Regions from separate parts of the Enterococcus durans genome, predicted to be linked through region 2. Evidence: riboswitches for the same ligand, from Rfam matches in the RefSeq annotation. Region 2 holds a riboswitch; the other holds the start of a gene.

Region 1 (12,010 bases), 360 kb from region 2:
TTTTTTCAAAATATCGCTGATTGGGCCCCAAGCAAAATGCTTTAGTAGGGCCAGTAGTATCAAAAATGAGCCGCTGACAACGATGATATTACCTAACATCGGATTACCAACTTCTGCAATTGCCAATTGATTCAGCATAGGCTAGCCTTCCTTTCTTTCAGGTGTTTCTAACTGGTGTAAAGGATGCGTCTCTCATTTAAGAAATTCGTCTTCCTAAACGCCTTTTTCTAATTTTATGAAGAAACTTTTTTAGTTTTTCTACATCTTTTTCAATTCACTGCAATGAAAAGAGGATTAGTGACATGCGTCCCATCCTCATTGAGTAAATTTACTACATAAATACTAGAATTAAAGCGATAACCACACCTAGAATTGGAACGGCTTCAACAAGGGCTACCCCGATGAACATTGTTGTACGGAATTGACCAGACATTTCAGGTTGGCGTGCCATTGATTCGATGGTTTTAGAGATAACTTGTCCATTACCATAACCAGCTCCGATTGCTGCCCCCATGATTGCGATTGCTGCTGCGATATAATTCATAATATATTTCCTCCTAAAATAGATAAGTAGTTTGTTCAAAAACGATGTTATTCTTCTACTTCAATCTTATGGCTCATATACACCATTGATAAAGTAACAAAGACAAATGCTTGGATGCTTCCGATAAACAATGAAAATGCAATCCAAATCATCTCTAAAGGAATTGCTAATGGTAAGGAGTACCAACCTATGTTATTCATCATGCTGGCGATTAAGGTTAGCAAAACTTCCCCCGCGTAAATATTCCCATAAAGACGTAAAGCAAGTGTTAATAGGTTCGTAAACTCTTCGATCAGTTTCATTGGAAACATGAAACTATATGGTTTTAGGAACGAATTTACGAAATACCCTTTGAAGCCGAGTTTCTTCACCCCAAATAGATGAGTAAGAGTGATCATTATAAATGCCAATGTTAAAGTAATAAATGGGTCTGCCGTCGGACTTTTCCAAAGTGTCGTATCATTCGGTAAGACGATTTTCGTTACTAAACCAATATTGTTCGCAACAAAGATAAATAAAAACAACGTGAATGCCAACAAATGGAAATTGTTTAATTCTTTTCTAGGCAAGTTATCTGTTACGATTCCTCGGGCAAAGTCAATGACCCATTCTATCGCATTTTGTTTTCCAGTTGGTTTCATCTTAAGGTTCCTAGTAAAGAAGTAAACCAAAAAGAAGACGATCAAACAGGTCAATAACACCATCATACAAACTGTACCATCAAACCAAACAGGTCCAATATGGAAGGTTAGCGAGCGTTCATCCAATCCATTTCACCTCTTTTCCCTGAAATTCACATAAAATCAAATTCATGTGTACATCTGGTTTTTCTAAATCGTTTTCTAACCAAACGGTATCATACCACCATGAAACAGAAAACTCAAAACATTTTCATGAAAATTAGACACTTTTTTATTTCAGTCAAAAAATGTCTAAATCTCAAAGAAATCCATCGTGGTATTATACAGAAAAAACCTGTGATAATCATGCTTTATCAGATTAAATGCTAACAAATTTTATCATTAAGTAAAACTAAAAGCACCGAATATGCGAAAAAGGATAATGAAATTATCTAGAGAAATTTTTTAATGTTCGATCAATTTGACGATCCACATCTTTTCTCTTCAAGTCTTCTCGCTTGTCATACGATTTTTTCCCTTTCGCAAGCCCAATGAGGACTTTTGCGTATCCATTGCGTAAGTATACTTTCAACGGTACGATCGTGACCCCAGTATTTTTCGTTTCATTTTCAAGACGTGCAATCTGTTTCTTGTGGAGTAACAGTTTTCTTGTCCGTAATGGATCATGATTGAAAATATTTCCTTGTTCATAGGGGCTGATATGCACATTGTGCATATACGCTTCCCCATTACGTACTCGGACAAACCCATCTTTAAGATTGATCCGACTGTTCCGAATAGATTTTATCTCTGTTCCTTGCAATACCATTCCAGCTTCCATTGTGTCGATGATCGAATAATCGTGGCGAGCTTTTTTATTTTGCGCGATCAGTTTCCCCTCGCCTTTTGGCATAGTTCATTCCTCCAAACGAATAACTTGTTATTTTTTCTTCTTTTTCTTTTTGATTCCTTTATAAAAAGGTTTTTTCCCTTTTTTACCTGTGGTTGATTTCGCATTTTTACGATCGTTCGTGCGCGGATTCTTTTTCCCTTTTTTATCCGAACGTTCGCTATTTCTATTTTGTCGGCTCACGGGTCTACCTTTTCGCTGAGTTTTAGGTCGTTCAAGGGATGCTACTTCTTCCGCAGATACGAGTTCAAAATCAACTGCTCGTTCATCTGGATCAGCTTTCGTGACTTTGACACGAACTTTCTGACCAATTTTGAAAGTCAACCCAGTTCGTTCCCCAACTAAAGCTAAGTGATTTTCGATGAAGTGGAAATAATCCTGTTTCAATTCATTGATATGGATCAATCCTTCTACCGTATTCGGCAATTCGATAAATAAGCCAAACTTGACAACCGAACTGATGATGCCGTCGAATTCTTCTCCGACTTTATCCATCATGAATTCAGCTTTCTTCATTGAATCGACTTCACGTTCCGCTTCTACCGCGCGACGTTCCATTTTCGAACTGTGGTCTGCGATCTCAGGTAACTCGCCTTCCCAATATGTTTTGTTTGTATCACTAGCATCTTGTCCGTACGAACGGATCAACCGATGGACGATCAGATCGGGATATCGTCTGATTGGCGAAGTAAAGTGGGTATAGTATTCTGCTGCTAACCCATAGTGTCCAAAATTGTCTTCTGAGTAACGTGCTTGTTGCATGCTTCTCAATAGCATCGTATTGATCACTGCAGATTCTGGTCTATCTTCTACATGCTCGATGACTTTTTGTAAATCTTTCGGTGTAATCGAACCTTTTGTTCCTTGAACGACGATTCCTAAAGCCGAAGCAAAATCAAAGAACCGTTGCATTTTTTCTTCTTTCGGTTGTTCATGGATCCGATAAATGAATGGAAAATGCTGCTTATAGAAGTGTTCTGCGACAGTTTCATTTGCTGCCAACATAAAGGACTCGATCAATCGTTCCCCTACTCCTCGGCTGCGCAATTGGATATCCATTGGATGGCCATCTGGGTCTACTAGTATTTTTGCTTCACGGTCTTCAAAGGAGATCGCACCACGACGGATCCGCATCTCTTCAAGAATATCATGCAGCTCTTTCATTTCTTGGAACATCGGTACGAGTTGTTCATAGCGTTCCATGACCGCTTCATCTTGCTCCTCTAAGATTTGGTTGACAGCTGTATAGGTCATACGTTCAGTAGTTTGGATCACACTAGGAAAAATCTCATGAGAAATCACCTTTCCAGTCGGATCGATCTCCATCTCACAACTCATCGTCAATCTTGGAACATGGGGGTTCAAGGAACAGATACCATTTGAGAGTCGCTGAGGGATCATTGGGATCACTCGATCGGTCAAGTAGACACTTGTTCCTCGTTCGTAGGCCTCACGGTCCAATTGGCTGCCTTGTGTCACATAATACGACACATCTGCAATATGGACACCAAGAAAATAATTGCCATTTGCCCGTTTTTTTACAGTAACTGCATCATCCAGGTCTTTGGCATCTTCTCCATCGATCGTCACGATCAACTGATCTCTCAAGTCTTTACGACCGATGAGATCCTTCTCGCTGATCTCATCTGGTACATGGTCAGCTTCTGTTAAGACATCATCAGGAAATTGCGTAGGAATACCATTAGAGACCACAATGGATAAGATGTCCATACCTGGATCATTTTTATGCCCGATGACTTGTTTGATGATTCCTTCTAAACTTGTGGCATAGTTTTTTTCTGGATAATGGGTCAATTCGACCATTACGATACTACCATCAACAGGACGGATTCCTTCTGCGGCAGCGTAGATTTTGAATTGATTCATTTTTTTATCTTTAGGGATAACTACACCATATAGATCTGTTTCTTTGATTTCTTCTTCGGGATAAGCAACGAATTCTCCGGCAAGTTGTGTAGTGGCTCTTTTGCGGATCTCGACTACTTTTCCTTCAGCTCCACGATCCATCGCTGTATCTGCGGTTTTGATGATATCGATTGCTACTGTATCCCCATCCATCGCATAACCCGTTGCCTCTTTAGGGATATAAATGTCGTCTTCTTCGGGATCGATCGTCACAAAACCGAACCCCCGTTCATTTGCCCGAAAGGTACCTTCTACTAAAATAGGCTGCAATGGTAATTTCACTTTTCCTTTTTTGGTAAAGACAACTGTTTGCTCTCTTTCCATCTGAGCGATCGTTTGTACAAGTAATTTGAAATCTTCACTTTTTTCCAGCCCTAGTCCTTGGGCAATTTCTTCCATTGAAAAGCTTTTTTTGCGACTGCTTTCAATAAAGAAAATAATTTTTTCTTTCAACGTTTCTTTGGTCATATTGATTCCTCATTCCAAGGTAGATTTTCTAAGAAATCCAACACATCTTTTTCGAGTATCCTTCTTGAATCACCTACAGTAATCACATGTTTACTGTTGGGATACCATTGAAGTGTCACTCTTTTTTCAGCCATCTTTTTAGCGGTCTCAAACACACCATAGGGGTCGATCATTTCATCTTGCCCCGCTTGTGCCATAAAAATAGGCGATTGGATCTCAGAAAGTTTTCCTTCTGTAATTGTTGCCTGATTTTGGATTTCTTCTAATTGTCTGCGTATCATTGGTCTAAAACCTGCTGTTGCAGCTTCGATTGCTTCATCTGACTGTCCAGCAAATTTCAATACTTGCCGAACGTATTTCTCAAAATTTTCTGGTACGTGATTTTCCACAGGAGAAATCGGCGAACAGAAAAATCCTCCCCCGATCAAAGACTCATCTGCCAATGCACGAACAGCAAAAATCCCTCCCATTGATAAGCCAAATGCGGCGATTTGAGAAAAGCCTTCTGATTTTAAAAACTGAATCGCTTTTTGTGTGTCCTTCCACCAGTTCTCCGCTTTTTGAGATAAAATATCTTCAGGGTCCAGTGTTCCATGTCCTTCAAATAAAGGAGCATAGACTGTATACTCAGATTTTTCCAAAAAACGGCAAAGCATTCGTACATCATTCGGACTCCCAGAATACGCATGTAATAAAAGCACGGCACGTTTTCCATGCTTCCCATATAAGGGTTTTGGTAGACTTTTCATTTGGTTCACCTCGTTCTCTTCATTTTACCATAGTTTCCATGAACCCTTCTCGTAAAACAGCTTTTCTAAAAAAGAAAAAAAGAGCCGTGACATCCGCCGCTGCTCTTTTCTGGTTCATTCATCATTGAGCGTGGGACAAAAGTAAGAAACACTTTTGTCTCATGCTTTAAAAACGAATAAACGGTGGGAGCAGAAGCAACTCCTTCGGAAATAAGCCAAAATTCACAAAAATTTGAAAAGCAATTTTCGTGAATTTCTTCTTATTTCTCGGAGTTAAACACTTCTGTCCCAGCCTCTTGTTAAACTTCTACCTATACTTAAGCAATAAACAGACTGCTGATCCATCCTGTGTGCATATAAAAACTATGATTCAGGTTGAAACAAGTAGCTGTCCTCTTCGCTTATTTCGAAGATAAAAAGACAAGTACAAATAATAAGATCATCCAAATCGCACCCATTACCGCTGTCGAGCGTTGCATCACAGCTTCAAAGCCACGTGCTTTTTGTTTTCCGAACAATTGATCAGCGCCACCTGTAAATGCGCTCGCTGCACTATTTTGTTTGCTCGGCTGCATCATAATAGCGATCACCATTACAATAGATAAAACGATCACGATTCCTAAAATTAGATTATACATATGGCAGCCTCCTTTCTAAAAGATATCATCTCTCTCATTCTATCATATTAGAAAAATACCTACAACTCCCTACTTTATCTAAAACCATTCAAGAGAGACGAGGCTGGGACAAAAGTGTTTCTTACTTTTGTTCCACACTCATCAACAAAAAAAGAGTTGCCAAAACCATCTAGTGATCCTGGCAACTCTTCGTTAAGAAAGCAAAGGTTATTTTCGTAAAACGTCCTGATATTCTGGTTTTCTTTCAAATTCTTTTTTAGCGTAAGGGCATAACGGAATCACTTTTTTCCCATCTCTTCTGGCGATTTCTACGCCTGTAGATACTAATTTTTCCGCTAGTTTTTGTCCGCGATAAGCTGGGTCAACAAATGTATGATCAATGATCATAATGTCTGGTCCAGCATCTGACCATGTCATTTCGCCTATTTCTTCTTCAGCATTCAGCAATACCAAACGGCTTTTTTCTTCTTTGATTTCCATTTCACAACACTCCTTGTATCGACCACTTATTTTGTTCATCTTGATTTTAACAGTCTACTTTCCTACAGACAATTATTTATACTCGAACTGCTTTTCCATTATAGACGAATCCGTTGTTCGATAAACGAGAAGACCACCGTCCAATATGTCTCAGGGGCTTTTACCGCTGCTTCTAGATGTTGCGCTTCTGGCACTAAAAGCAGTGCTTTATCACCAGCTGTAGCATTCTGGATAGTATAAGCCGCTTCTGTTGGAACGAAATGGTCATTTTCTCCATGGACGATCAGTACTGGAAGATGGTTACTGCCTAACTGACGGGTAGCCGAAGCTTGTTTTAATGAATAACCCGCATACTTTTTTGCACAGCGATCTGCATGACGCATGATGGATTTTTTTGGAAAAGCAGTCAATTTGCTCAACATATAGCGAAATTCTGCGTAAACAGAAACAAAACCGCTATCCAAGATAAATCCTCGGACTGCAGAAGGGAGTTTTTCTCCACTTGCCATCATGATAGCAGAAGCGCCCATGGATCCACCATGTAAAATAATTTTTGCAGACGGATCTTGATTCAACACATAATTGATCCACACGATCAAGTCGAGCCGGTCGAGCCAACCCATCCCGATGATTTCTCCCTCGCTTTTTCCATGCGCTCTTAGATCTGGTATCAGCACATTGAATCCATTTTCGGCATATTTTTTCCCGATATAAGACATATCTTTCTTTCCATCACTACGGTAATCATGTACACAAATCACCCACTTGTGACTATTCGGTTGGCAGTGAAAGCTTCGGCCAATCAATTTGAGACCATCTTGACTTTTGACTTCTATTTCTTTCCCGCTTGTCCAAAAGTCCTCTGCTTGCGATTCAGCTAGTTGTCGCTGCCTTTCAACCGTCGTCAATGCGGAAGGATCCATTAATTGATGTCCGGTACTCTCATACCATTCATAGCCTCGTTGTAAACCAGACTTGATAAGTTTGTTTGCATAATAATAAGAAAGAACTTGATAAATGACTGTGCCTAAAATTAGGATGCCCACTATCAAATAAAATACAATCACTTATCTTCCCCACTTTCTATCGTTTTTAATCGTACTTTCTACCCTAATATCGATGATTCTATTCTTCTTTATTGTAACATTTTCTAAAAAAACTGCTCAAGGTTTCCCCTTCGATCTGCAGAAAAATAATTTTATCTCAGTGCTCATACCTGTTTCTTAATATTAAATAACGTTTACAATTTATTTAAAAGCCAGTATACTAGGTTCGTGCATTGGAATCAAGGATTTTCCTTGGACTGGTTCGGAAACTTCCCAGAATAAAAAACTAAGGATCTCTAAAGAAAGGAGATTGGAAATAATGCGTAAAGTAATCATTGATTGCGACCCTGGAATAGATGATCTTTTGGCTCTGTTATATGCGGTCAAATCATCTGAAATCGAGGTAGTCGCCATTACCACTGTCTGTGGAAATGTTCCTGTCGAGTTAGGTACGCAAAATGTTTTTACGTGCTTAAACCGATGTGGACGATTAGACATCCCTGTTTATCAAGGAATGGCTAAACCGATGAAACAACCATTTATCAGCGCCCAAGATACTCACGGGATGGACGGCTTAGGTGAAACAAATTTCCCACCGGTCCATGAAAAACAAGCAGAACAGATAAATGCCGTTGACTTTCTTGTTCGCTACTTTTCTGAAGAAAGGGACACATCGATCATCGCACTTGGACCATTGACGAACATTGCCAGTGCCCTTATCAAAAATCCTCGCATCGGCAATCACTTAGAACGTTTCGTTTCAATGGGTGGCACATACAAAAGTCATGGAAACTGTTCTCCTGTTGCAGAGTATAATTACTGGTGCGATCCTGAAGCGGCTGCAGTTGTTTTTGAGAAGCTTGGGAAAACCATTGAAATGGTGGGGTTAGATGTCACTAGGGAAATCGTCTTTACCCCTACGATACTTGAATACTGCTGTCAAATGAATCCAACTGAAGGCAAGTTTTTAAAAGACATCACTCGCTTTTACTTTGATTTTCATTGGCAGCAAGAACGAATTCTTGGTTGTGTGATCAACGATCCTTTAGCTGTTGCTTATTTTATCGATGAACAGCTATGTCAAGGTTTTGCCAGTTACACAGCCGTTGAAACACAAGGTATCAGTCGAGGACAAACTTTAGTTGATCGATTTGATTTTTGGCAAAAACCTGCTAATAGTATCATCATGACTGAAGTAGATTCTCATCTATTTTTTCGGAAGTTTTTGACCGTTCTTTTAAATGCACAAGAAGAAACGATTAAAAAAGATCTGGAAAGATTAAAGATGGGATGAAAAAAATGTTGAATAAAAGAATAACAACAAGAACAATCACGATTATCGCTTTATGTATTGGACTAAATTATATTGGTGGAACAATTGCTTTATGGCTGCGCTTGCCGATTTATCTAGATTCTATCGGTACGATCTTCGCTGGTGCTTTGCTTGGACCTGTGTTTGGTGTACTGACAGGTATAACTAGCGGTGTATTGAGCGGTTTTACTACTGATATCTTTTCATTGTATTATTCGCCTGTCCAAATGATCACTGGGCTGCTAGCAGGAATCATTTTTTATCAGCGATTATACCAAAAGAAAAATCGTTTCACTCTGATTTTTTGGGCATTTGTGTTGTCTTTACCAGGAACGATCCTTTCGTCCCTCATCACAGTAAAGCTATTCGGTGGCATCACATCCTCTGGTTCCAGTATGATCGTCCAATTGCTGCATGGTCTAGGAATGGATCTAACGATGAGCACGATCCTTGTTCAAGCTGGAACAGATTATCTTGATCGACTGCTCTCTTTAATCCTCGTGGCATTCGTAGTCGTTGCTTTAGGAAAACGAGGAAGAATCGGCAGTCAGCTAAAAGAAAATCAGCAGTGATCCTGTTCATTTCACTATGCTACTGAACGATTCGTTGGGTATGCCAACTCTTGAACATCTGACTTAATACCAAAGTGTAATAAATTTAGGCATTTCATGTTTGATCATCACAAAAGAAGCTGTGACCTCTCAATAGAAAAATGAGGTCAAGATAAAAGTCGTTTAGGTTTGAGAAATTGAAAAAAAAAAGCGACTGGGAGCAGAAGCAACTCCTTCGGCTTATTTCCGAAGGAGTTGCTTCTGCTCCCGCCGTTTATTTGAGAGTCTGTGGCAAAACTGATTTTTAGATTTGTCCCATACTCATTTTTTGTTCAATAATCCAAGCTGGTCAACCATACATAATACAAGAAACGCTTATTTCAGTAGGCTGAATTTTTTTGTTACAGCTCTAACCTCTTCATCTGGACCAGAAACGACAATTCCAACTGGCTTCAAATTTTCTAAATCACTTTTTTGGATCTGTTCTTGGTAGACCTCAAATTGATTATTTAAGGACTGCCCTGTTGCGGTGAACACACAACTAGATATCGTTTCACTTTCTTTCAGTGATTTTGCTAAATTAGCGATTTGCCCTGATCCAGCTTTTAATACGACTGTGCTATAACGGATCGCGGCATGACGAACACCATCTGCATCCGTCACTTCTGAATCTAAATAGACCTCTGGATTGATTTGCGCTATTTGTCCCATCAAAATGCCAGCTACATTGCCAACTTCTCCGGCTGTTAAGTTTTTTTCTAATATGATTGCATTTCTTTGCATAGTTATCTCCCCCAATTTTTAAACATCCTTGTCATCGTTTACCCAAGTAAGAATGCCCCAATATGCGCAATCAGTATAACTTAGTTTCTGACCGACTGAAAGGCTTATTTAAGACTCAACCGCTTACTATACGTAAAAACATATAAGCAAAAAATAGAGGGTGTTTTTCTTTCGATACTTATCGAAAAAATCATTATTCTACCTATGGTGTGCCTCTTTCCATGCAAAAGGATCATCACCAAAAATCATGTTCATTTCTGGTGATGATCCTTCTTATCAAAAGAGCATATTGCCAAGTGTGTTGCATCTCAAGCTAAAGAAAAAAGCAGCCTAACATCAAAACAATCCGTTAATAAAGGTCACAGTCTGTTCATAACATTCTTTTGATTCTGGTAGAGAATAATCAAATTGGTATTCATGACTGATTTCTTTTTTCTCATCTTTATAAAACAAACCTTCAACTGGTACCTGTAGTTCTTTCAATTTGTTTTCCAACGCTATCCCTTGTTCTTGGAAAGAATACGCATTTCCATCGGTAATAAAAGTTGGTGGGAAATTTTTTGTGACGTGATCAACTAAACTAGCTTGGAATAAACGGTCATCCGTTTTCCAATCTTTTTGTCCTAATAAAGACCATGCAACAGTTTTAACGAAAAAGCGCATAAATCGATTATCAGATTGTTGTTTAGCCGTTTGTTGTAGATCCACAGGCCCACAATAAGAAATGGTCCCTTTGATTGTTTCTGGCGCCATACTTTGTTTTATATTCATTTCTTTAGCATACTCTTCATTTGTTTGGATCGTTACGTATTGTAACGCAATCTGAGCGCCTGCACTGTCCCCGCCAAAGAGAACATTAGAAAGATCCAACCGTTTATCTTTGTCTTTCTTCAATTGTTGGACTAACTCATCGACTTGCGTTACTTGATTCGGATATTGAGAAGCCGGTGCTGGTTCATAATTCATACTCACTACTGCTACATGAGTATCTGCTGCTACTTTTGTCGCAAACTCTTTTACACCCGCTTTATCTCCACTTACATATCCGCCGCCATGTACCCAAATCAACACTGGAACAGCTTTATCACTATTTTTAGGATAGTAGATATCATAATTGTTCTGTTTATGTTTAGATTGATAGACTTTGTCCGCACTCAATTTAGTCGATGCTTTTGCGTGATCATACTCTTTTTTATTCGTGATCGCTGTTGTATCGTTGAACAAATGAGCAATCACAAAGGCCCCTGGTCTTGGCGAAACTTGGAAGGCTATTACGATCACTAACACTATGCTGATCAGCGCGATCCCCAACCATTTTAATCCTTTAAAAATCTTAGCTCTCATTCATTTTCCCCATTACATTTTTACTTTTTTTGCCTTTAATATCTTAGCAAGAAACAGTCAATTTGTAAATCTGCCTGCTACTTTATCAATAGCCACTTGCTGATTTGTCGAGCCTTTTATCAAGTGATTCATCCTCTTCAAGTTTTACGAGTTAATATTCAGAAGCCAAAATGGCATACTCAAATGTATCTACCCAAATCGGCTTTCCTTGCCCATCTTTCTTGAACCAAATATTTTGACGTAGATGTCCTTCTCTTCGCAAACCTAGACGCTCAAGTAATTGCCACGAAGAAACATTTAAAGGATTACACCTTGCGAAGATCCGATGAGCGTGTTTTTCTTTGAATGCATGCTCTATCAAAGCCAGTGCTGCTTCTGTTGCGTAACCTTTCCCTTGAAATTCTGGATTGAAGACATATCCTAATTCCCAAGTGTCAAACTCCTGACTTGCTAAATAGATGTTCCCAATCAATTTGTTTGTTTCTGCTACACATACTGCCCAAAAAGAATCATCTTGAGAACGTCGAATAGCTTCTTTTTTACACTCCTCGATACTAAGCACATCATAAGGTTCAAATTCAACAACCTCTTCTTTGGATAAATAGTCAAATAGATCCTGCCAATCCTCCTCAGTAAATT
Region 2 (12,010 bases):
TCGCCGTTGCGGTCGCGCGGAATCTGGAGATGAAGTTCCCCGTACTCGGTCTTGACCGTACGGTCATAGGAGCCGTTACGAGAATTACCCGTGTTAAAACCAATGCGATCGTACTTTTCGTAATCGAGGAAAGCCGTTAACTCCGTTTTGAGAAGCGTATTGACAGCTTTTTCCAAATGGACACGGAATAATTCATTCAAATCGCCTTTGTTCGCTAGAGTCTTTAGAATTTCTGTAGTAAAATCGTTCATATGGAAGTCCTCTTTTCTGTGAATGTGTTGTGGTAACTCTATTCTACAGAAGGGACTTCCTTTTTTCTATTTACACAAAATATTTTACACTCTCTTTTTTGCTGATAAAATTCTCTATAATATTTTAAAAAAACGCTTACTTTTTTATATAACTAATTTGATTAATTATAAAAGACAAATTAGGATAGCAAGTTAGTAAGTATTTTTTGTATTGATATTTAGCATTAAAAATTGATAGAACAAGGAGAGGATATATGGAGTTAAAAGTTTTAAAAGAGTCTAAATTTTTTTGTTTGGGAATGACATTGCTAATGATTTTGGGAATTTTTATTAGTACTGGATCAGCTATTTATGCAGATGAAAATGTGAATGAAGAAACAAGGCTTGAAGAACAAAAAAAGCAAGCTGTAGAAGAATTAAAATTTTATTTGGAAGAAGCAGGCCATATTGATCCAACGACAAAACAGTATATCCCAACTGATTTTGTAGCGATAAAAGCAAAATCAGAACTTCCAGGTGAAGAAGGATTAGCTGGGAAATTTGTTTTTGATAATTACGTGATTCCTAGTATGACTCGTAATTTTATAAAATATATTGCTTGTATTGTTATAAGTACGTTACCCCTTGAAAAGGGCGTTTGGGATGCGTTGCAAGGAGAAAATGCGATGCAAATCTTGATTAATGCTCTTGCGTCAAAGGACTATGATAAAGCTGTAGATATTTTGCTTGAAAAAGCTAAGAAAACTTTGAGCTCTTCACAACTTTTGAAATTTAATGTTGCTACAATCGTAGCTGGTATAGCTATCAATGCAATTTATTGTTGGGGGAATTAAAAATGTATACGGATATTGTTCTGGAACAAAAAGCGGAAAATTTTATGAGGCATTTAGGGCTTACGCCTAAAGGTAATTATTTTAGTTGTTATGAATATGCACATCCGTTTTTAGTAGTATTACCTCTTCACCCAACAGTAAAGATAATCGTCACTAAAATAGTTTTGGTTATTGCGACTGAAGAAGAGTTAATAATCAAGAAAATAGGAAGCGGGTTATCACCTGTTGACATAAAAGAAGAAAACTACGATGAGAATATTATTCGTATACCTAAATCTAGCATTGTAAACTTTGAGGTGAAAGATTGGGAGGTTTTAGGATTTGATTTAGGCTATCTTTTAACGATCGAAACAGAAAAAAAGTATTATTTACAAGTGGCTAAGGTGACTGGCTATGATTTTTCGACAATTAATTTTTTTAATCTAAAAGCCAATAATTTTTTTGACTTAGTGACAGAGAACAATACCAAGTAGCTAATAGTAATCACCCTGAAAATAGTGGCTCTTCGTCAAATTGTGTTGGTGGAGACAAATTTGGATAAAACTTAGTCCGACATGCGGCGTGTTCTGTGCGTGTCGTATATGAATCGTTGCGGATAATGAGAACCAATTCGCAGTGTTCGCAATGGGAAGGCGAGTCATCCATTTTTCATCAAAAAAATGAATGTTCATCTGTTAATCCGAGTAATTTTCTAATATGATTATCCATAGAGAGACTCCTTTGGTAGGGTAATGTTTTTGTCGACTAAATTTTACCAAATGTGAGTCTTTTTTTGGATTGAAACAAAGAAAAAGTGTTGGTAGAAAATCGATTTCGATTTCCACCAACACAAAATATTATAGAACCTTTTCTTTTTAAGAAAGACTATTATCCCACGCTCTTTGCTCTTATAACTATATGCCTATCAAAGCGTTAAATTACACCAAAATAGTTGCTTTTTTGTGGACAACTGTAAATCGAACGGTTGCTTTTCAGTGTCTTCACCATCTTCTTGACCATATTGTGATGTAGTCGAAACAATACGCAATTTACTAGTGGTAAAGTGGTGAAAATTTTTAGAATTGAGTTGCTTTTTTTGTGTCAGTAAAAGAGCGATCCACAAAATCTTGAATAGATTGATCCGCTCCACGACAACAAAATCAATCGTTGGTTTGGCAATATCAGCGGTGGGAGCGATGGCTACACCGCCTCCAAAGTATGGGTGATTCGTTGCTGTACATAAAAAAGCTTTTTCAAAACTGACCTGTTTTCCACTAGTTTCTACTAAAATAGGGAATCCTTTTTGAACAAAGAAAACACGCAAGATCGAAAAAATATAAGAAAGCGATCCTAATTTATACTTGTTCAATTGAGTTTTCGCATTCGAATGATTTGTCGCATGCACGATTGCCGCATCCAAACCAATCCCAAAATTATTTACGACAACTCCTTGTCTATCGCTGATTTTTTCTTCATAGCTTAATAGATTGATTTCCTGAGGTTCAGTTGCAGCAAGCACATTTTCTAATGCTTTTACAGCATTCCTTGATAATCCGATACCTCTAGCAAAATCATTACCAGAACCGGCAGGGATATATGCAACAGGAAAATTAACTTTCAGTTGGTAAAAAGTATTCAATACTTGGTGCAGTGTTCCATCACCGCCGACAATTACAAGTAGAGGAAAAGGAGCTTCTTGCTCACGGGTTTCTTCAGTCCATTCTTTCAGCGTATCTTCTGCTAATTCCTCAGCGATTTGGGCATCATGGCCTTTCCACTTACTATAATAAACAGAATAGGTCAGATTCTTTTCAGCAAATAGCGGGATGATCTTGTCCGCTACCTTTTTACCAGAGCCGCTTCCAGCCGCTTGGTTGATTAATAAATAATAATGAAACTTCATTTTTGCCTCCTGCGAAACATTTCAGAAGTTGAGCTGGCTATAGACTCAATCATAAAATCAGAGAACTTCTCAATTTTTCGCTTAACGCTCCAATGGTTAGCGACTGAAATATTCATTGTTGAATATCAAAATTTATTTTAAAAAGAGAAAAAACAAACCATATGTTTTTATTCTTGGTTATTATAGCAGAGGAGTGCAGAAATGAAAAAGAACAGATTTCAAAAAAATAAAAAAATCTAGCAAGCGCTCGATCCGTTCGTTTGAAACGGAGAAGAAATCTAAGGTTCGATATGTCCACTTAGTTCTTCAGCTGCTTGCTAGATCTTGTTCAGGTAAGAGGTTATTCAAACTCCCACTTCCTTTTTTCTTTTTTAGATACACAACAATTCTTTTCTTGCAGAACCTGCTTCGTCTGCGCTACTGGGAATCCTTATGCCTCTTACACCTATTTTATAGCATAATTTCTTTGTTTTGGCAAACGTTTACATTCACTCTTTAGATACTATTTCAATTCAAAGAATTCTATGGTTTTAAATCTATAGATTGTCTGTTATAATGATTATTTGTTTAAGATAACCGCGGTTCATCAACCATCCCGCGTTAAAAAAACTAGGAGAAATGAGGGATTATATTATGCAAAAGACACAGGAACAAAAACAATTAATGGTCGTCGTAGTGAATGGGATCATCATGGCTTTATATTTAGCGTTAACGATTTTAGTTGCACCAGTATCATCTGGACCAATCCAATTTCGAATCTCTGAAAGTTTGAATCATTTAGTGGTTTTTAATCGGAAATTACTCTGGGGTGTACTAGGAGGAGTCATCATCTATAACGCATTCTTTGGCTTTGGAATACTAGATGTTATTTTCGGTGGCGGACAAACATTGATTTCTTTAGGTTTAACAGCAATTTTGCAAAATAAAATCAAAAATGTAAAAGTACGTTTAGCACTGAATACGCTCTTCTTTACGATCAGCATGGGATTGATTGCGTACATGTTAGTACCAACAGGCGGCAAGGCCTTTTGGACGACTTATGGCACATTAGCAGCAAGCGAGTGTATCATCATGGCTGTGTCAGCACCATTGATGTATTATTTAGACCGAGCATTAGATTTTAAAAATCGCGTATAGGAAGAGCGAGTTGAAAATAGTTTATATAAAGATAGAGGTTGGGACAGAAGTGTTTAACTCCGAGAAATAAGAAGAAATTAACGAAAATTGCTTTTCAAATTTTTGTTAATTTCGGCTTATTTCCGAAGGAGTTGCTTCTGCTCCCACCGTTTATTCGTTTTTAAAGAGTGGGACAAAAGTGTTTCTTACTTTTGTCCCACTCTCTAGTTCTGTTTGGCTAATTATCTGTTTATCGAAGCTTATTCTGCGTGTTGTAGATTTTCGATCTCGATTACTTTATAGTTTTTCTTTTCAAGTTGGTTAACAATCGTTTCACATACTTTTTCGTCTGTGTCAGCAGGCAAAGTGATCAGTGTACGACGGATGAATTCATCCTTTTCGATATCAAGTGTAATACAGCTGGCAATACTGCTGTATTTAGAGATGATTTTTGAGATCGTTGCTAAATCGCCTTGTTTACCAGTAGACGCAATCGTTAACACGTAGCTACCTTGTTCGACACTCCATGATTGTGAGAGCATAGTCAACAAGGTACTATGTGTCAAAATTCCATAGAAGTGATTTTCATTATCAAGTACGGCGATATAAGGTAGCTCTTTGATCGTGAAAAATACTTTAAAGAAAGATGTGTCTAAATAGATGAATTTTGTGGCATTCTTCAATAGATGTGTAACTGGTAGTGTCATATCCCCGCCGTTAGCTTTATGGCGATAGATGTGCATCTTATAAATATTTCCACGGAAAATATTTCCAGAAGCATCTAAGATCGGCACGCAACGATAGCCAGAACTTTCTAAAATCTCTAATGCTTCTTCTAAAGTGCTGGTCTCAGTAACAGTTGTTAAATCTTTTTTCTTATATACAAGTGTTTTTAATAGCATAATTTTACCTCCATATATCTCATTTTTACTTCACTTCAAATTAATCATATCATAATTAATTGCAAAACAATAGACCGTTTAAATGCGAATTGACAGAAAAACTTTTCCATGATACTGTAAAAGTGTATAATTTTGATTTTCAGTAAGGGGGGACAACGAATGGCAAAGAAAAAAGCAGCATTAGCTTGTTCCGTTTGCGGTTCTAGAAACTACACAAAATCAATCAGTGAAGGAAAAAGCGGCGAACGTTTGGAGATCAATAAATTTTGTAAATATTGTAATCAATACACATTACATAAAGAAACAAAATAGAACACAGGAGGATAAAGGATGAAGTTTCTAAAAAGTGTCAAAGCAGAAATGAAACAAGTAACATGGCCATCTCGTAAGCAATTACGTAAAGATACATTGGTAGTTATCGAAACGTCGATTATTTTTGGTGTGATGTTTTTCGTTATGGATACAGCAATCCAAAGTTTATTTGCATTCTTATTAAAATAAGGCGCTAGTAAAAATCGCAAAATAGTGCTATAATCAGGTTGAAGGAAAAACTTCGGGCAACTGGGGTTTTTTTATTTTACAATGAAATGAGGAGCCCTTAATGGAATCTTTTGAAAAAAATTGGTATGTATTGCATACATACTCAGGATATGAAAACAAAGTAAAAGCAAACATCGAATCTCGTGCGCAAAGTATGAAAATGGCTGACTTTATTTTCCGTGTAGTTGTTCCAGAAGAAACTGAAACAGAAGTAAAGAACGGTAAAGAAAAAGAAATCGTTCATAAAACATTCCCAGGTTATGTATTAGTAGAAATGATCATGTCGGATGCTTCTTGGTATGTCGTTCGTAATACACCGGGTGTAACTGGATTTGTTGGTTCTCATGGTGCAGGAAGCAAACCAGCGCCATTATTGCCAGAAGAAGTGAACCATATCTTGCGTTCAATCGGTATGAGCTTACGCCAAAATGATTTAGAAATCGAAGTAGGCGAAGTAGTCAAGATCATCGAAGGTGCTTTTGCTGGACTAGAAGGTCAAGTAACAGAAGTAGATGAAGAAAAAGAAAAATTAAAAGTGAATATCGATATGTTTGGTCGTGAAACAAGTACAGAACTTGATTTTGATCAAGTAGACAAAATCGATTAATACGTTGCTGGAAGTGTTTAAAAAAAGCATATCGCCGGAGCAACAAGTAAGACGGAAAGATTGTTACTCAACTCTTTTCGTCTTTTTTTGTTATTCATTAGTAGGAGGACAGATCATGACAAAATGGCGTAAATTTATAATGACCAGTTTTTTGATTGGATTAGGGATGGTTTTGTTTGCTGGCTGTCAGTCTAAAGCAACCAATGAGCCAACCACTGGAACAAAGAAGGCAGAAACAACACAAACAACAGAAGAAAAAATTGAAAAAACGACTACACCTACGCTGTTTCTCCATGGCTATAGTGGAACCGTCAACTCCTTTAAAGGAATGATCCAGCGATTAGAAGATAGCGCACAAAAAGAGTTGACATTGACGGTTGATGTCAATGGTCAAGTACAGGCTGATGGAGAATTAACAAAGAAAGCGGACAATCCGATCGTCCAAGTATTATTTGCGGATAATAAAAACAATGAATGGAATCAAACTGAATGGATCAAAGCGTGTCTAACATATCTACAATCTACCTATGGCATCGATAAAGTAAATATCGTTGGTCACTCGATGGGAGGAGTCAGCGGTCTGCGTTATCTTGCTACTTATGGTCAAGATCAATCGTTACCACAAGTCCAAAAGTTTGTTGCATTAGGGGCGCCATTTAATGAATTTGAAGAAAACAGTACCCAAAGCTTAAATGATATGCTGAAAAATGGCCCAGCTGTGACAACTAGTCGGTACCAAGATTACCAACAACTGATAGACAACGTTCCTGCAACTACCCAATTCTTGCTAGTTGGTGGACAATTGAGTGAAACGGATGCTAGTGATGGGACTGTTCCATTGAGTAGTGCCTTGGCGGTGTATGCTTTACTCAAGCAAAATGGAAATCCAGTTGAGGAAAAGGTCGTCGAAGGAGAAAATGCTGCACACAGTATGCTTCATGAAAACCAGGAAGTGGATCGACTGGTCCAACAATTTGTTTGGAACCTGAATGAATAGAATCGACTAGCTTTCGAAAAAAGTACTACTACTTGCTATTTAACTGGATTCTTTTGTTTAAAAGAGTGTAACTCAAGTGAAGCGAGCGTGGGACCAAAGTAAGAAACACTTTTGTCTCGACCTCCTTGTGAGTGACACTTTTTTATTTTAAACTCAGACCGAGTATAAATGTTTGCTTACTTTTAGTAAGAGTAATATGATGAGTTTGTACTAAAAAACATACTAAGATTAGAGGGTAAATTCATCGACGGATGAAATTACCCTCTAACGCTCTTTTAAGCGTATAGTTGGTTGTGAAAGAAAGACCGACCACACTTTCTTGGACTACGAGTCCCAAACAAAAAATGGTCTTCTTCACTGTCATTTTAAAACCTGGTTTAAGTATGTTGGGGCTTCGAGCCCGTGTAAAGGAAATTAGGAACGAAATGAAGCAGTGAAGAATCTTTCAACACTTCTTAGGAGATGAAAATTATGTATGTACTTGCTTTAGATGTCTCAATGGGAAAAAGTTATGTCGTTATTTATCATGAAAATACTTGTCTTTTTGAACAAGAAATTCTTCACGATAAAACACATTTCAATGCACTTCTTCAAGAAATTTATGCTCTTCCAGAACGACCACAAATCGTTTTTGAAGCAACGGGGGTTTATTCAAGAGTCATTGAAACTTTTTGTCAAAAGAATCATTTCGCCTATTGTTTATTAAACCCTTTAGAAGCGAAAAGACAACTGAATATTGACTTACGTTCAGTCAAAACGGATAAACGAGATGCCCATCGACTGGCACAAACACACGGTCAATTTTTGCGGAAACAAAAACAATCTCAAACAGAAGTCTATAAACAAACACGCGATTTTGCACGCTTTTATCAACAAATTGAAAGGGACATTAAACGCACGAGAATGAACCTGCATACCGCTTTACAATTGACTTTCCCAGAATTGGAAACACTTTTCACGAACAGGTTATCAAAACTCGCCTTGAATCTTGTCGAACTTTTCCCCCACCCTGATTACTTGGCACACTTAAGCCAAACTAAGGTAAAAAATGTGTTAAAGAAAAATACGGATAAAAAAATCTCCGATCAAAAAGCCTTGGCTAAAGCACAAACCTTACTTTCACTTGCGCAAAATTCTTATCCAGCTGAATCTGGACAAAGTATTTCTGTTCAAAAAGTCGTGTATTATGCCCAACAATTGAAACAATTGCTTGTAACAAAAGAACAACTCGCCAAACAGCTAGTTGACATTGCGAAACAAACAATAGAATTTGATTTCTATCAAAGTATCCCTGGAATTGGTGAACTTTCTGCAGGACTCATTATTGGTGAATTAGGGGATATTCGGCGTTTTTCTTCTCATAAGCAATTGAATGCTTTCGTCGGTGTTGATACCAGAAGATATCAATCTGGAAAATATACAGCCAAAGAACACATGAATAAACATGGGAATCCGAAGGCCCGAAAAAATTTGTATTTTATTATGATGAACATGATTCGACAACAAGCGGCGGGGCCCAATCATCTTGTGGACTATTACTATAAACTAAAAACGCAACCTTCGCCCAAAAAGCATAAGGTTGCGCTCGTCGCCTGCATCAACAAGCTCTTGAAATGTCTCCATTCGATGGTACGACATTCAAGTCCGTATGATTACTCATACACGGCCTCTAACGACCAATAAGGAATATATCCTTACCTAGAATTATAGCATACCTAATAAAAAAATTTCTAATTTATTAGGCTTATTTCGTATACTTTTTTCTTGATAAAAACCAATAGAAAAAAGTACTTGACTAAACGTAGGAAAGAAAGAGGGATTTAGTTATGGCTTATCAGGCAAGTACAGAAGAACATTCAATTGATATCGTAAATATTGCTTCACTTGAAGGAAAAGTAAAAGAGCGCATGGAAGCTGGCGCATTTGGGTATATCCGTGGCGGTTCAGAAGATGAATGGACGATGAAAGAAAATACGACATCGTTCAATACGAAAAAAATCATGCCTCGAGTGTTGAGAGGGATCGATTCTGCTGATTTAAGTACATCGATTTTTGGGATTGATTTGAAGACGCCGATCATTCAAGCGCCATCTGCTGCGCAAGGCTTAGCACATGAAAAAGGAGAGGCGAATACAGCGAAAGGTGTTGCTGCGGCTGGTTCGATCTTTTCTATCAGCACGTACGCCAATACAACTATCAAAGATGCGGCAGCGGCAGCGCCTGGTGCGCCACAATTTTTCCAATTATATATGAGTAAAGATGACGGCTTTAATGAATTCATCTTGAACAAAGCAGTTGAAGCTGGTGCAAAGGCAATTATCTTAACCGCTGATTCGACATTAGGTGGGTATCGAGAAGAAGATATCATCAATCATTTCCAATTTCCATTACCAATGCCTAACCTTGCAGCGTATAGTGAACAGAGCGCAAGTGGAAATGGTGAAGGAAAAGGGATCTCTGAAATCTATGCAGCGGCTAAGCAAGGATTGACACCAGAAGATATCAAAAAAATCAAAGATTTAACGAATCTACCTGTGATCGTAAAGGGTATCCAATCACCAGAAGATGCCGAAGTAGCAATTTCTGCCGGTGCAGATGGCATTTGGGTTTCGAATCATGGAGGACGTCAACTTGATGGTGGCCCTGCTTCTTTTGAAGTTCTGCCTAAAGTAGCAGAAGTTGTCAATAAACGTGTTCCTGTTATCTTTGATTCAGGAGTACGCCGTGGAGAACATGTCTTCAAAGCTCTAGCGAGTGGGGCGGATCTAGTTGCCATCGGTCGTCCAGTCATCTATGGTTTGAACCTAGGTGGCGCACAAGGTGTTACTTCTGTATTTGATCATTTGAATAAAGAGTTATCGATCACTATGCAATTGGCTGGTACTAGAACAGTGAACGAAATTAAAAACACTAAGTTGCTAGATTAAAAGAAGTCAAAAAAAATAGCACGTATCGACAGAGCCGTCGATACGCGCTATTTTTTTGAGGGAACATCTAGTACACCACTAACGACAAAACAGGTAAAACTAGTCGTTTTTTTTTGAAATTACCGAAAAGACTACTTTTGAACGACGGTTATTCGAGAGTCTGTAGCAAAACTGATTTTTAGATTTGCCCCACATTCGTTTTCCGCCTCTAATAAAAGAACATTTCCACGTTTTATTTTAAAATCTCTTTTGTTAGTCGTTTAGCAGTTGGAGTTGCTGCTAGACCACCTTCTGCTGTTTCTTTGAAGATAGAGGGCATTTGTCTGCCTACTTGGTACATCGCAGCGACAACTTCGTCAGGCGGAATGACACTTTCGATACCGGCTAACGCCATGTCGGCAGAAATGAAAGCTTGAGAAGAACCAAGCGCATTTCTTTTGACACAGGGAACTTCAACGAGCCCTGCGACAGGGTCACAGATCAGCCCCATCATATTTTTTAAAGTAATTGCAACGGCTTGAGCGGCTTGATGCGGCGTACCATTTTTTGCACATACTAATGCAGCAGCTGCCATGGCACTGGCTGAACCAACTTCTGCTTGGCAACCACCTTCTGCACCACTGATCGAAGCATTATTTGCCATGACTAGGCCGAATGCCCCAGCAGTAAAGAGAAATTCTAACTGTTGTTTATGACTTAATTCCAAGCGGTCACGAACAGACATCAATACACCAGGTACGACTCCAGCACTGCCGGCAGTAGGAGTTGCGCAGATCAAGCCCATTTTGGCATTGACCTCGTTCACAGCAATCGCATTACGAACGGCAGTCAGGATTGTTTCACCACTAAGAAAATCAGCTTCCTTTAAATAATCGTCTAGTTTTTTTGCATCGCCACCTGTAATGCCAGTTACAGATGTTACACCTGCTTTTCCTTCAGCAATGGATTGTTCCATCACACTTAGATTTTTTTCCATGATCGCGATGATCTGTTCGCGTGAACGTCCGCTCATTTCCATTTCAACAGCAATCATTAATTCAGCGACACTGGAGTAGTCGTTTGCTTGCTGTACGAGTTCTTCAATAGAGAAAAACATTTTTCTTCCTCCTTTAATCGAAATAATTGACACTATCGATGTTTGGCAATTGATTTAATTTTTTAACAGTATCATCTACTTGCGGGTCATCGACTTCGATGATCATGATCGCATTTTCGCCTTTAGATTCACGAGTAACCGTCATAGTCCCGATATTTGTATTCGTTTCAGAAAGGATGTTTGTGACTTTGGCGATCATTCCCGGCACATCTCGATGGACGATGATCAGGGTAGGGGTACCCATGCTTAATGAGATCTTGAACCCATTCAATTCAGATATCTGAATATTTCCGCCACCGATAGAGATCCCAGTTACGGAAAGTTTGCGAGTCCCTTTTCTTAACAACATTTTTACAGAGTTGGGATGTTCCGCTTTTTCCGCTTTTGGAACAAATAATACTTCCATGCCTGCTTCATAAGCCAATTTCAGTGAATCTGCTAAATGTTCATCATCTGGTTCCATTCCTAATAAGCCGCCGACTAAAGCAATATCGGTACCATGTCCTCGATAAGTCTTAGCAAAAGATTCATAAAGATAAATATCGACAGAATCTGGTTGTTCGCCAAAAATACTACGGACGATTTTACCGATTCGAGCAGCACCAGCGGTATGAGAACTACTAGGACCAATCATGACAGGACCGATAATATCGAAAACACTGCGGTATTTTAATTCTTTCATTTCTTCACCTCGTTAAAATTTACAGATATATAGCTGGCGCATGTCAGCATTTCTTCTTGGCGCTAGTTTAGCACAAATGGTAAACAAATAGGGAAGGTTCTTCACGTTTTAAGGAGAAAATTATCGATTTCTTCCATAGAATGTAAATTTATAAGAAAAAAATCTTGAAAAAAAGAA

What was found. A riboswitch is a leader RNA that binds a small molecule or an ion and turns the genes downstream of it on or off. The one in region 2 is predicted to bind preQ1.
Region 1: it holds a riboswitch for preQ1, as region 2 does, so the genes downstream of both, CJZ72_RS01235 (nucleoside hydrolase) here and CJZ72_RS02995 (QueT transporter family protein) in region 2, are expected to answer to the same signal.

Annotation. Positions count from the first base shown of each region.
Region 1 covers NZ_CP022930.1:244,606-256,615, forward strand. Annotated here, with positions in the region: gene atpF (F0F1 ATP synthase subunit B) at 1-138, opposite strand, end outside; gene atpE (ATP synthase F0 subunit C) at 332-544, opposite strand; gene atpB (F0F1 ATP synthase subunit A) at 592-1,311, opposite strand; gene smpB (SsrA-binding protein SmpB) at 1,613-2,077, opposite strand; gene rnr (ribonuclease R) at 2,105-4,468, opposite strand; gene CJZ72_RS01215 (alpha/beta hydrolase) at 4,465-5,217, opposite strand; gene secG (preprotein translocase subunit SecG) at 5,619-5,855, opposite strand; gene CJZ72_RS01225 (GNAT family N-acetyltransferase) at 6,063-6,335, opposite strand; gene CJZ72_RS01230 (alpha/beta hydrolase) at 6,434-7,402, opposite strand; PreQ1 riboswitch class I at 7,633-7,677, shown strand; gene CJZ72_RS01235 (nucleoside hydrolase) at 7,701-8,675, shown strand; gene CJZ72_RS01240 (ECF transporter S component) at 8,681-9,265, shown strand; gene CJZ72_RS01245 (DUF2000 family protein) at 9,620-10,027, opposite strand; gene CJZ72_RS01250 (alpha/beta hydrolase) at 10,364-11,371, opposite strand; gene CJZ72_RS01255 (GNAT family N-acetyltransferase) at 11,523-12,010, opposite strand, start outside.
Region 2 covers NZ_CP022930.1:605,669-617,678, reverse strand. Annotated here, with positions in the region: gene CJZ72_RS03020 (IS256-like element ISEfm2 family transposase) at 1-251, opposite strand, end outside; gene CJZ72_RS03010 (streptococcin A-M57) at 506-1,084, shown strand; gene CJZ72_RS03005 (hypothetical protein) at 1,087-1,557, shown strand; partial or broken gene CJZ72_RS14370 (ISL3 family transposase) at 1,628-1,792, opposite strand; gene CJZ72_RS03000 (diacylglycerol/lipid kinase family protein) at 1,989-2,966, opposite strand; PreQ1 riboswitch class I at 3,539-3,585, shown strand; gene CJZ72_RS02995 (QueT transporter family protein) at 3,600-4,103, shown strand; gene cbpA (cyclic di-AMP binding protein CbpA) at 4,343-4,984, opposite strand; gene rpmG (50S ribosomal protein L33) at 5,144-5,296, shown strand; gene secE (preprotein translocase subunit SecE) at 5,315-5,485, shown strand; gene nusG (transcription termination/antitermination protein NusG) at 5,586-6,131, shown strand; gene CJZ72_RS02970 (alpha/beta fold hydrolase) at 6,247-7,128, shown strand; gene CJZ72_RS02965 (IS110 family RNA-guided transposase) at 7,591-8,811, shown strand; gene CJZ72_RS02960 (lactate oxidase) at 8,955-10,055, shown strand; gene sdaAA (L-serine ammonia-lyase, iron-sulfur-dependent, subunit alpha) at 10,288-11,151, opposite strand; gene sdaAB (L-serine ammonia-lyase, iron-sulfur-dependent subunit beta) at 11,165-11,833, opposite strand.